DNA from 4 places in the Fictibacillus halophilus genome. Region 4 is predicted to be linked to each of the others. Evidence: riboswitches for the same ligand, from Rfam matches in the RefSeq annotation. Region 4 holds a riboswitch; each other region holds the start of a gene.
The links. Region 4 has a riboswitch for thiamine pyrophosphate ahead of thiD (bifunctional hydroxymethylpyrimidine kinase/phosphomethylpyrimidine kinase). Riboswitches for the same ligand answer to the same signal wherever they lie in the genome.

Region 1 (3,209 bases), 360 kb from region 4:
TACGAAGCCTCCCAAGAATTTAGGAAGTTTAATGGTATAAAATTTCATCTTACCCCTCCTCCAGGCCCATAAAAAATGATAAGAGCTAAACATAAATACTTTATTCCCCTTTTTATAAAAAGGTGCTTTGGGGGCCTGTATTCCGTGATTTTTTAATCACGGCTCTTTACCATCAATATTATGCCGGAGTCAAAAGAATAAGTACCACTTTTATTTACAAGCTCATTGGAAACACATAATGATGATCCAGCCTGAAGCTTAGCTTGTTCTAACGGATATTTAAATCCCTCTAAAGTTATGCCTGTCACTTCTTCACTTTGAGCTAGAAACGAGATGTATGAATATCGATGATCCTGCTCAATATCATAACATCCCGGTAAATGTAGAGAGATTTCATTTCTGTTATCAATAATTTTAACGTCTGTACGTACTCTCAGAGATCGATATAATAATTGGATGTTCATCAATTCATGATCTAATCTTCCACCAGTAGCACCAAATATGAGTATTTGTTCCGGGTTCTGTTCCAACGCCCACTCTAGTGCGAGCTCCATGTCTGTAGCATCTTTTTCAGATTGATATTTGTTCACTTTTATGGATGAGTCTAAAATAATTTTTTTCTCATCATCAGAAACAGAATCAAAATCGCCAAATGCATGCTGAGGGAAGATGCCATTTTTTAATAGAAAGAGCGTTCCTCTGTCGACACCGATCCAAATGTGATTCCTTTTGAGATCATAGGGCTTTAGATCAGGGATCAGATGTTCAGGACCACCTGCGACGATGTTTATCTTCATGCTGCTTGGTGATGACCATTACGTGCGGCATGTAGTAGTTTCGGTGCTGTATTCGTTAATAGAATGACAACTAGCGCCGTAATCGCAAAAATAACAACCATAAATGATCCATTGTATAAGAACGAATAAAGCCAAACATTCATTTCTTTTGGAGCAAATTCACTAAAGAAAATAACACCAGATAATACATGCGAAATTAACCTTAACGTACATCCTACAAAAATCCCTAGAACCATTAAAGCTGTTCTTTTTGATCTATTTTGAGCAAGTGATGGTGCGAATGCACCTGCTACTCCCGCTAAAGCAAATGCAAGCGGATAATCAAGTATGACTTGTGCAAAATAATAAATTTGAGGATTGATAAGAAGTTGTAACAACCCAACGACTAATCCGGTAAAAACCCCTGCTTTTAAACCTCTTCTAAATGCTAAAAGAAAAATAGGAACCATTTCGAGAGACACCGATCCACCTTGTGGCCAAATCCCTTTGAAGCTGATCAATCCTAAAATGAGTGAAAGTGCAGCCATAATCGCAATTTCAGCCATTAATAGTACTTTACCATTGTTCATTAATACTCCCCCTAGTATGTCGTTAGAATAAAAACAAAAAAAGCAACCGGCATGTGAGCTCGGTTGCTTTTGAGTTTTACATTCAAAAAGTCATACGACTCCACATCCCTACGCAGGTATGATCCAGCTTCAGGTTCAAAGGGTCGGGAGAACACTCCCCTCTCAGCCCTTTAAAGGACTCCCCCTGTGGTTGCTTATTTTATTTTTTCAATTAATTATACACCACGAATGGCTGCTATTGCATCCTTTAAATCTTTCTTCCCATAAATGGCAGATCCAGCAACTAATACATTCGCACCAGCCTCGACACAAAGACGAGCCGTTTCAGGATTCACTCCACCATCAACTTCAATTTCAACATTCAATCCTTGAGTTTTAACTAGATCGGATACTTCTTTGATCTTGGGCACTACACTCTCAATGAACGCTTGTCCACCAAATCCAGGATTAACGGTCATTAACAATACAAGGTCAACATCTTGAAGTATATGTCTGATAGAGTCTACTGAAGTAGCTGGATTAATAACCACACCAGCTTTTACTCCATGTTGTTTAATCAGTTGCACCGTTCGATGAAGATGTGGTGATGCTTCTACATGCACAGAAATAATATCAGCACCTGCTTTTGCAAATTCTTCAATGTATCGATCTGGATTTTCTATCATTAGATGTACATCTAATGGAAGTTTCGTTACAGGGCGAATCGCCTGAACAACAAGCGGTCCAATCGTGATGTTTGGTACGAAATGACCATCCATCACATCGACATGAATATAATCCGCACCTGCTTCTTCTACAGCTTTTATATCATCGCCTAACCTGGAGAAGTCAGCCGACAGAATGGAAGGAGCTATTTTAATCATCAGTACCTCCGTTTTTGATCTTTAATTTCTTGTAAAAAGCTTACGTAATGGTCATAGCGGAACTCTGGAACGACTCCATCCTCTACTCCCTTTTTAACTGCACATTTTGGTTCTGACGTATGTGAGCAGCCTCTGAACTTGCAATCTCCTCGAAGCTCATTCATCTCTGGAAAGTACATCGATAAATCTTCTGCCTCAATGTTTAAGAAGTCTAACGAGCTAAACCCAGGTGTATCAGCAACTAACCCATTACCGAAAAGAATGAGTTCCACATGACGAGTCGTGTGCTTCCCTCGGCCTAAATGGCTTGAGATCTCGTTTGTTTCAAGCATTAACTCTGGATTGATCGCATTTAAAAGGGAAGACTTACCTACACCAGACTGCCCTGCAAAGACGGTAACTTTATCCTTGAAAAGCGGATAAAACATTTCAAGGCTATCATCTGTTTTCGTCGAAGTTGGAATGACTTCGTAACCTAGTGTTTTGTACGCCTCAATATAATGGTTGATCTCCTCAATATCATCAGCTTTCTGTATAAGGTCCATTTTCGAGATACAAATAACAGGCAAAATATCGTTCGCTTCGATGTGAACAAGGAAACGGTCTAATAAAAGCGTGCTAAAATCAGGTTCAGTAGCTGAAAAAACAAGAATAGCTTGGTCTACGTTCGCGATAGGAGGACGAACTAATTCGTTTCTGCGTTCCTTCACATCAAGAATGTATCCATCTGTTATATTGCTTGACTCGTATTCTACCCAGTCCCCTACCAACGGATTTACTTTCTTTTTGCGGAAATTTCCTCTTCCTCTGCATTGGAAAACTTCAGACTTACCATTTTCCTTAACGTAATAAAAACCGGCTAACGCTTTAACAATTCTTCCTTCAGGCATGCTTAATCACCATCGTCCCCTTCCTCATCATCTCTACTCATCCGTCCACTAGCACCTCTAGCGTCATCATAATTGATCGTCTCAGATTCC
Region 2 (3,209 bases), 2.4 Mb from region 4:
GACGATCAACGGTCAGCCGGTTACGATTAACGATGACATGACGTTCACGCACACGGTAAACTTGAGTGCAGGAGAGAACAAGCTGAACATTCATATCGAACCGTCAGAAGAGAATAAATCTACTATTTTCAAAAATGACGGTGGAGCGATTGGTAAGAACACGAAGGATATCTTGATGACGATTAATAAGAATTAGTTTGATAGGGTGCTGCTTCTCTTGGGGAGTGGCATCTTTTTCCTTAGATTACATTTTCTTTACTGTTTTAGTTTTAAAGATTTACTTAAGAAAAAATATGCTATATTCATATATGATTTTAGAGGGGGTAAGAGTATGAAGTATTTTGTGAGTCTACTTGCTACAGGTCTATTAGTCCTAGGAATTAATAGCGCAGACGTATCTGCGGAATCATTTAATGTGAAAATTGGAAATAATAGTGTTGTTTTTCCAGATGAGAAACCTATTGTGAAAAACAATAGATTGTTAGTTCCGCTCAGACCGGTTTTTGAATCAATGAACGCTGAAGTAAAATGGAATTCATCAACAAACATGGTTACCTCGCAATTATCAAAGGCTGGAACAACGGCTAAGCTTGCTATCAACATTCATTCACCATTTTTAGAAAAACAATTTAGTAATAAATTCTATATTCAGCAATCTGATGTTAAACCAGCTATTATTAATAATCGTACATACATACCCCTCCGTTTAGTTGGGGAAGCATACGGATTTGATGTAACTTGGGATGAAAGTTCAAATACAGCAACTTATAAAGAAACAGGATCACTTCATCTAACCGATCCAACATATAAAACTCACTTATCTACTGGAACAATTAGTAAGCAAAATGTGTATGAACTTGAAACGTTTTTTTCTGTTAATAAATATCGTTTAAATAACGGCAAGAAAGAGTTATCTTTAAACCCTACATTGAGCAATGTAGCAAGAGAAAAATCTAGGGATATGCTCGTAAAAAACTATTTTGACCACACGTCTCCAACATATGGCTCACCGTTTGATATGATGAAACAGTTTGGTATCACGTATACTTCTGCAGGAGAAAATATTGCTGCTGGTTATACGACAACAAGTGCCGTTATGACAGGTTGGATAAATAGCCCAGGTCACAAAGCAAACATTTTAAGTGATAACTTCTCACAAATTGGTGTGGGTTATATAAAAGGTACAACAGGATACAAGACATATTGGACACAGATGTTTATTCGTCCGTAAAAAAGGGGTGCCTCATGATGAGGCATCCTTTTTGAGTGGGGAAATGGGGGAATGACCCAAAGAGTTTTAGCTTAGACCCATAAAGCTTGGATTTTGACTCATAGAATGAAGCAGGACTCATCGAACATCTATTTTGACTCATAGATTGGCGAGTTAGACCCATAGAAACCTAGTTTAGACTCATAGGAATGAGATTTTGACTCATAGAGCAAAAAGAACTACTTAATTCGGTAGCTCTTATCTTTTATACCTTTCTAATATAGCCTCAGTAACTGATTTCAGATCTTTATTATTTCTTTTTGCCTCAGCATACCTCTTATAATCCTCAGCCGAAACCTCTAACAAGAAGCTTTTCGGAAAAATATAAGGTTTTCCTTTGTCTTGTTCGTCAAGATTGTTCAACACTTCTAGCTCGTCTTCGTTCTCCTTGTTGCGTTCAGGATCATAAACAAACATCTTTCCATACTCTTCTTCTACACTTTTGTTAACGTTGATAAAATACTTCATTCACACCACACTCCTCATTTAATTCATGTAAATGGTATTCCCTAGGTGAGCGACAATTAGACATGAAAGGTGATAATAAATGTATTAATATAACTCACTGGTTGTTATGAAAGCCCTTAAACGTTAAACTAGTCTTATAGAAAATTAAATAATCATTACTACTAGGGGTGCCTTTGTTAAGGCTGAGATTAGAGTGAACTTTAAGACCCTTGGAACCTGATTTGGTTAGAACCAGCGTAGGGAAGTGGTGTGTGGATCAGATAAACTTGCCATTTTTCTTAAAACTGTGAAACCACCTCTTTGCTACATAAAGGAGGTGGTTTTTTATTGTGGAAAAACAGCTTCATGTGATTACCACGGGCAGGCAAAGTGTTGATGAGTTAGTAACTATAGCGGAAAGCATTCATCCGTATATGACGATGTTGCATGTACGGGAAAAAACAAAGTCTGCCAAAGAAGTCAGTCATCTTATCGAACGTCTTCAGAAAGCAGGAGTGCCTTCCACTAAAATTATTGTAAATGATCGAGTGGATGTAGCACTTTGCACAGGCGTAAAAGGTGTTCAGCTGGCACATCACAGTTTAGATGTGTCACAAGTGCGAAGAGCTCTGCCTGAAATGGTGATGGGCTGCTCTGTTCATTCTGTTTCAGAAGCACAGGATGCTGAACAAAGCGGCGCCGACTTCATCATGTATGGTCATATTTTTAAGACGGCTTCCAAACGTAATGCGGAGCCAAGAGGGTTAGATCAGCTTCAACGTGTAGTGGATCAAACTACACTTCCGGTCATCGCGATCGGAGGCATCACATCAGAAAACGTACGGAATGTCATTAAAACAGGTGCATCTGGAATCGCCGTCATGTCAGGTATTTTAGAAGCAAAATCACCACTACAAGCTGTAAAACTGTACAAACAACAACTGGAGGTGTGGGATGCGCACAACGTATGATGCCATCATTATTGGAGGCGGCGTGATCGGCTGTTCCATCGCCTATGAGCTTTGTAAACAAAACAAACGTATGCTGCTTCTTGAAAAAGAAACCATAGGAAGTAAGGCGTCTAGTGCTGCAGCCGGCATGCTCGGAGCTGAGATGGAGTTTAAGACCGACCATCCACTCTATTCCTTGGCAAAAGAAAGTCGGGATTCCTTCAGCTCTCTATCACAGGAGCTTTTCAACGTTTGCGGGATAGACATCGAACTCATTCAAAAAGGAATCTATGAACTGGCGTTTACAGAGGAAGAAGCGGATGAACTAAAAAGAGAAGCGGCCAAGCGTCAAGATCAAGGTGAAGCAGTTTTTTGGCTTCCAGCACACGACCTGCTTAGGAAAGAACCTGCGTTGTCGCCACTTGTAAAGGGAGCTCTCTATTTTGAAAAAGATGGTCAAGTGTCACCAGTTAAGCTTACTCGAGCCCTATATCAGTCCGCAGAGATTCTCGGTGCCGAGATAAAAGAGCATACGGAAGTGG
Region 3 (3,209 bases), 660 kb from region 4:
TACGGCTCTGAGGCAAAAGTGTAAGAGTGTCGTTCAATTTGGTAAGCATCCTAAACTTCCCGATGTGCGCAGTGATGCAAACATGTGGCCAGAGCAACCTAACATTTTTACAATGGATTATGCTTATGAAGAAGCAACTGCTCAATATGGTCATGATCCAAGAGAGTATTCTGTCCAAACAAAAAAAATAGTATCAGATGAAAGCGGTCGTCTAAAAGAACTTCACACGATTCAAATGAAACGAACATCTGATGATGCCGGGAATATGGTTTTTGAAGAAATTCCGGGATCTGAGAAGATCTGGCCAGCAGATCTTGTTTTCATCGCTATTGGTTTTGAAGGGACAGAACTGCCAGTCTTAAAAGAATTTGGCGTGGAAATCAAACACAACAAAGTCAATGCTAAACATGGTGATTATAGAACAAATGTAGATGGAGTATTTGCAGCAGGTGACTCTAGGCGCGGTCAAAGTTTAATCGTTTGGGCGATTCAAGAAGGACGTGATTGTGCACGTCAAGTTGATCTATCGTTGATGGGAAGTACGGTTTTGCCTTAAGGCTTTTTTCCATGCTACAATAAACTCCAAAAGCCAAAAGCTTTATATATATGATAAAATAAGGCTTAGGCTAAAAAACAATTCTTTTATTTATAAGGAGTAGACGCATGGAAAAAGTACTTATTTTTGGACACAAAAATCCAGATACTGACACGATTACATCAGCACTCGTTTACGCTGACTTAAAGTCTAAATTAGGACAAAATGTAGAAGCTATTCGCTTAGGTGAAATTAACGGTGAAACACAATATGCTTTAGATTATTTTAAAGCTGAGACTCCACGTTTAGTTGAACATGTCTCTGCTGAAACAAACGCAGTTATTTTAGTTGATCATAACGAACGTCAACAAAGTGCAAATGACATTGATAAAGTAAGAGTATTAGAGGTTATTGATCATCATCGTATCGCGAACTTTGAAACAAGCGACCCTTTATACTATCGTGCTGAACCTGTTGGCTGTACAGCTACAATCTTAAACAAGATGTACAAAGAGAAAGGTATTCAAGTTGAGAAAAACATTGCAGGACTTATGCTTTCTGCAATTATTTCTGACTCTTTGTTGTTTAAATCGCCTACTTGTACAGAAGAAGATGTTGCCGCGGCACGCGAGCTTGCTGAAATTGCTGGAGTAGATGCGGAAAAGTACGGTTTAGAAATGCTAAAAGCAGGTGCAGACCTAAGTGATAAATCAGTTGAAGAATTGATTTCACTTGATGCTAAAGAATTTAACATTGGAGAAAACAAAATTGAAGTTGCTCAAGTAAATACGGTTGATGCTAGCGATGTATTACAACATCAAGAAGACTTGGAATCAGCGATCACTAAAGTTATTGCTGACAAAGGTCTAGACCTATTTATGTTTGTTGTAACCGATATTTTAACAAATGACTCTACAGCCTTAGCTCTTGGTAAGAGATCACAATCTGTTGAAGAAGCATATAACGTTAAATTAGAAAACAATACAGCAGTTCTTAAAGGTGTTGTTTCTCGTAAAAAACAAATCGTGCCTGTTTTAACAGAAGCGATGAGCAAATAAATGAAGATTCTAAAGGGTAAAGCCATACTAAGGCTTTGCCCTTTCTTTGCTATATAAATGTCGTGCTTCTTAAAAACAGTTGACAATCTAAATGAGACTGCTATCATTTAAGACAGAAACCAACTACATAAAAACGAACCACTAGGGGTGCCTTTTATAAGGCTGAGATCAAAGTGTAACTTTGAGACTCTTAGAACCTGATCTGGATTATACCAGCGTAGGGAAGTGGTGTTGCGGAGTCTTATTTATTTCTTGAATTCTCCAAATACAACCACTTTCTTAGCTGAGAGTGGTTTTTTTGTTGGATAAAACAAGGAGGATTCATATGAACACATTTACCGATATTTTACGAGAAAGAGCCGCTTCTATTTGGGAAGCAAACCTTCAACATCCATTTGTAAGAGGAATTGCAGATGGTGACCTTTCATTAGAATGCTTCAGATACTACGTTTTACAAGATTCATATTACTTATCTCATTTTGCAAGAATACAAGCGATGGGCGCTGCAAGAGCTGAGGATTTGTATACGACTTCTAGGATGGCGGTACATGCACAAGGTACTAGTGACGCTGAGTTAGGACTTCATGAGACGTTTATGAAACAGTTGGGGGTGACAGAGAAAGAACTGACAAGTTTTGAACCCGCTCCAACTGCTTATCATTATACATCACACCTTTACCGAGTGGCAGAGTCTGGAAGCTTAGGAGAAATTATCGCTGCCATTCTACCATGTTATTGGATCTATCAAGAAATAGGTGAAACGTTTAAAGGAGCAAAACCACAAGAGCCGATCTATCAGGAGTGGATCGCTGCATATGGCGGTGAATGGTTCTCAGAACTGGTAAATGAACAGATCGATAGATTGAATCAATTGGCTGAAAACGCAAGTGACCAGGAAAAAAGCAAAATGATTCAACATTTCTTAATCAGTTGTCAGTACGAATATTCTTTTTGGGAGATGGCTTATACATTGGAAAAATGGCCGATTCCATTCAGTCTGAATCCAGCCACGATCGGGAGTGAAGGGTAGAATGCAAAAAGGGTTAAAGTTAACGGATATCCTTGTAACGGTAGTCATCTCTATTGCATTTGGTATCTTGTATAAGATTTGGGGACCTCTTTATTATGCTGTTAAACCAATTGGTCTACACATCGATCAGTTGATATATGGGATGTGGTTCATGGCAGCGACGGTTGCGTTTTTAATTATTCGTAAACCTGGAGTTGCACTATTAGCGGAAATCGCTGCCTCTTCTGGAGAATTTTTAATGGGTTCTGAGTTTGGACTTGAAGTGTTACTATACGGACTCATTCAAGGATTGTTTGCAGAATTTATCCTGTTCGCATTTGGCTATAAACGGTTTGACCTTTTTGTCATTTCGCTCGCAGCGTTAAGTTCATGTGCAGGATCTTTAATCATGGACTTTTACAAGGGATATATTGGGGATCTTTCAACATGGAACCTTACCTTATTTATCGTTTTTAGATTAATCGGTTCTATATTATTTACAGGGTTGTTTGCCGTTTCTATCGTAAAAGCTTTAGAAGCTACAGGTGTGACGAATTTAGTACGATCTTCGTCAAAAAAGGATCATGACGCATTAAATCAATAACAG
Region 4 (3,209 bases):
GTTATTTATCATGCTGATATTGAGATTACAGTGGATAATTTGCAACCTTCGATGGAAGCAGTTCGAAAAACGTTAGAGAACACCGGCGGATATATGGTGGAGTCGAACACGAGTACAGGTGAAAAGGGTTATGAATCTGGTGTGATGGTTGTTCGTGTTCCAATGAAAAGTTTTCGTCTCTTTTTAGATGATGTTCGAAGTTTAAGTAAAGGTACCCCACACGAAAATGTTCGTGGAGAAGATGTTACAGAAGAATACGTGGACCTGTCTTCACGCTTGAAAGCCAAACAACAAGTAAGAGAACGTCTTGAGGCTTTTATGAAGGAGGCACAGAAAACAGAAGACTTATTGAAGATATCAGCTGACCTTGCTGCAGTGCAGGAAGAGATAGAGCAGGTAGAGGGACGTTTGAACTTTCTAAAAAATCAAAGTGATTATTCAACCGTTACGATACAATTCGAAGTAAAGAATTTAAAAGCGCAAGAACTTCAAACAGAAGGGTTAAATACGTGGGCAAAAACGAAGGTTCTTTTTATGGATACGGTGAACTTTTTAATGTCTGCGATCTCGTTAATTGTGGTGAGTCTATTGGGATTAGCACCGATATGGCTAATCGTAGCAATTGTGCTTTATGTGTGGTGGCTTAAACGTAAAAAAGAACAAAAGAAAAAGCCGGAATCACCGACATCTTTGACTTAGAACACATGTTTTAACCTGTCAGTAACTGGGACGTCAGAAACACCCTCTGCAGCACGGATTGTTGATCCGTTTGCTGAAAGGGTGTTTTGGCTTTTACGGCACCTTTTTAAGTGGAGTGCCGTTTAAAAGCGCTAACTGAGAAACGCTTTGTATTCTGCGCTTAATCTCATAAATCGTTCTTTATCTTTTGTATCCAAGGCAATGTCAATTTCTCTCTCATAATACTCTTTGTAATAATTGTGAAGGGCCTCATCTAATACCATTTGGGCAATAAGGCTGAAGGCAAATGGGTCTCTTTTTTGTTGTTTGTATTGCACCATTTCATTTTGGTTCTTGTTAAAAGAAGCGTTTTTGTCTTTCATCCTGTTTCCCTCCTTAAAATTATCTCCCTATCCAATTAACCTTTTATGTTTCTAGGTTTCTACTAGTATACTGAGCAAGATGCTTAATGACAACCATTTTGTTTGAAAATTCAGAAAAAATTTCTTTATTGCTTCTAAAGTACCCTGTTTTCACCACCTTCTGGTAAAAATGTTAATGATTTGTCATCTTTATTTCTGGTTGCATCTTTTTGTTACAATTGTTTAATTTCTATGTTTTTTATGTTGTAATAGTGTGTTAGTTATTATTTCCCCGTATTTAAAGAGGGTTAAACTTTTTGAAACACGTAACCTAAAAAATATTGACATTATTGTTTATGTATGAGTAGGATTGTGTTAACTCAATAATGTTATTTCGCTAGGGGTGCTTATTTTAAGCTGAGAGAAGGTTGTGACCTTTGACCCTTTGAACCTGATCCAGTTCATACTGGCGTAGGGAAGCGGTGTGGATGAATAAAAGTTTCCTTTATGATTTGAAATGTAAAGCCACCCGCTAATTAGCGGGTGGCTTTTTTGCATAGACAACTAGGAGGTATGAGTATATGGGACAACTTATTAAGGTGAGTAAAGCACTTACGATCGCAGGATCAGATAGTGGAGGTGGCGCAGGCATTCAGGCCGATTTAAAGACATTTCAGGAATTAGGTGTATATGGTATGTCGGTTCTTACCGCCGTCACTGCACAGAACACGACTGGTGTCCAAGGGGTATTTCCGGTTTCAATTGAAGGGTTGGAAGCTCAGTTAGCGTCTATAGCTAGTGACTTGACACCTGATGCCATTAAGACAGGCATGCTTTTTTCAGGTGAGTATATTGAGAGAACAGCTTATATGATAAGAAAATTCGCATGGGAAAACGTAGTGGTGGATCCTGTTATGGTCGCAAAAGGGGGTGCAACGTTGTTAGGTGAGGAAGCACTCCATGCTATGAAAACATGTATGCTCCAACTCGCAAAAATAGTCACACCTAACATTCCGGAAGCAGAAGCGCTAACAGGTATAGAGATAAACAGCCCAGAGGCAAGAGAAGAAGCGGCGAGAGTCTTGTTTGACGCTGGTGCTGATCATGTTGTAGTAAAGGGCGGACATTTTGGAAACGGTGATTTTGTAACAGATCTAGTTTTTAATGGCATAGAGATGTTTGAACTTATAGAGAAGCGGATCCAAACGAAAAATACACACGGAACAGGCTGTACGTTTTCAGCAGCTTTGGCAGCTGAACTTGCATATGGGAGAAAACCAGAAAGTGCGATAGTGAATGCTAAGAAATATATACAAACTGCAATTGAACATGGAATCGATGTTGGTTCGGGCCATGGACCGGTCAATCATTTTGCCTATAGGAGGATTGCACATGAACAATACTAGAATACAGGAATGGAAAATGTTTGTTTCACAGATTAGAGAAGAAAAGCCACTCGTTCATCATATTACGAACAACGTAACCATGAACTTTCTTGCCAATGGGGTCCTTTCTGCAGGAGGAAGTCCGATGATGGTGCATGACGCATGTGAAGTTGAAGAAGCTGTAGGGGTAGCCGATGCTTTAGTGCTAAACATTGGGACAATCGATGAAGCATCAGCGAAATCTATGATACTCGCTTTACGAAAAGCGATACTTGCCGAAGTACCAGTTGTGCTCGATCCAGTGGGAGTAGGATTATCATCATTCAGGCAGCAGCTTGTCAAGAAGTTGTTGTTAGAATATTCAGAATTGAAGGGGGTCAGACCCCGAACAATTCTGACAATTTGCGGGAACGCTGCTGAGATGCAGTTTCTAGCTGAAGGCGCATGGGAAGGAAAAGGAGTGGATGGTGATCTGACCACTTCGGAAGATGATTTGATTAAGCTTGCAGAGGCTGCAGCGAAGCAAACAGGCTGTCTTATCGCAATGACAGGAAGTAAGGATATTATTTCAGATGGTGAAAAAGCGATCGTGCTTTCTCATGGAGACCCTATGCTTTCGTATGTTACAGGAACAGGGTGTTTTGCCACCTCAATGGTAGCTCTATATCAAGCGAATATGAAACAAGAAGTTACAAGAGAAAGAATAGACCTAACAGTTCTTGAAAGAACAGCTTTAGCGCTATTAATGCTCACTAAAGCGGCTGAAGAGGCAGTAAAAACTGCC

Region 1: another riboswitch for thiamine pyrophosphate. It lies ahead of thiT (energy-coupled thiamine transporter ThiT); the one in region 4 lies ahead of thiD (bifunctional hydroxymethylpyrimidine kinase/phosphomethylpyrimidine kinase).
Region 2: another riboswitch for thiamine pyrophosphate. It lies ahead of tenI (thiazole tautomerase TenI); the one in region 4 lies ahead of thiD (bifunctional hydroxymethylpyrimidine kinase/phosphomethylpyrimidine kinase).
Region 3: another riboswitch for thiamine pyrophosphate. It lies ahead of tenA (thiaminase II); the one in region 4 lies ahead of thiD (bifunctional hydroxymethylpyrimidine kinase/phosphomethylpyrimidine kinase).

The regions. Positions count from the first base shown of each region.
Region 1 is NZ_JAEACF010000001.1:1,046,555-1,049,763, reverse strand. Features, by position in the region: gene spoVM (stage V sporulation protein SpoVM) at 1-48, opposite strand, end outside; gene I5J82_RS05555 (thiamine diphosphokinase) at 153-797, opposite strand; gene thiT (energy-coupled thiamine transporter ThiT) at 794-1,366, opposite strand; TPP riboswitch at 1,455-1,561, opposite strand; gene rpe (ribulose-phosphate 3-epimerase) at 1,582-2,229, opposite strand; gene rsgA (ribosome small subunit-dependent GTPase A) at 2,229-3,119, opposite strand; gene pknB (Stk1 family PASTA domain-containing Ser/Thr kinase) at 3,122-3,209, opposite strand, start outside.
Region 2 is NZ_JAEACF010000001.1:3,065,499-3,068,707, reverse strand. Features, by position in the region: gene I5J82_RS15695 (pullulanase X25 domain-containing protein) at 1-196, shown strand, start outside; gene I5J82_RS15690 (stalk domain-containing protein) at 332-1,231, shown strand; gene I5J82_RS15685 (hypothetical protein) at 1,469-1,738, opposite strand; TPP riboswitch at 1,892-1,998, shown strand; gene tenI (thiazole tautomerase TenI) at 2,068-2,688, shown strand; gene thiO (glycine oxidase ThiO) at 2,672-3,209, shown strand, end outside.
Region 3 is NZ_JAEACF010000001.1:1,337,690-1,340,898, forward strand. Features, by position in the region: gene I5J82_RS06960 (glutamate synthase subunit beta) at 1-556, shown strand, start outside; gene I5J82_RS06965 (manganese-dependent inorganic pyrophosphatase) at 664-1,593, shown strand; TPP riboswitch at 1,727-1,834, shown strand; gene tenA (thiaminase II) at 1,919-2,623, shown strand; gene I5J82_RS06975 (ECF transporter S component) at 2,625-3,206, shown strand.
Region 4 is NZ_JAEACF010000001.1:681,612-684,820, forward strand. Features, by position in the region: gene I5J82_RS03660 (DUF4349 domain-containing protein) at 1-699, shown strand, start outside; gene I5J82_RS03665 (IDEAL domain-containing protein) at 831-1,061, opposite strand; TPP riboswitch at 1,430-1,535, shown strand; gene thiD (bifunctional hydroxymethylpyrimidine kinase/phosphomethylpyrimidine kinase) at 1,622-2,446, shown strand; gene thiM (hydroxyethylthiazole kinase) at 2,433-3,209, shown strand, end outside.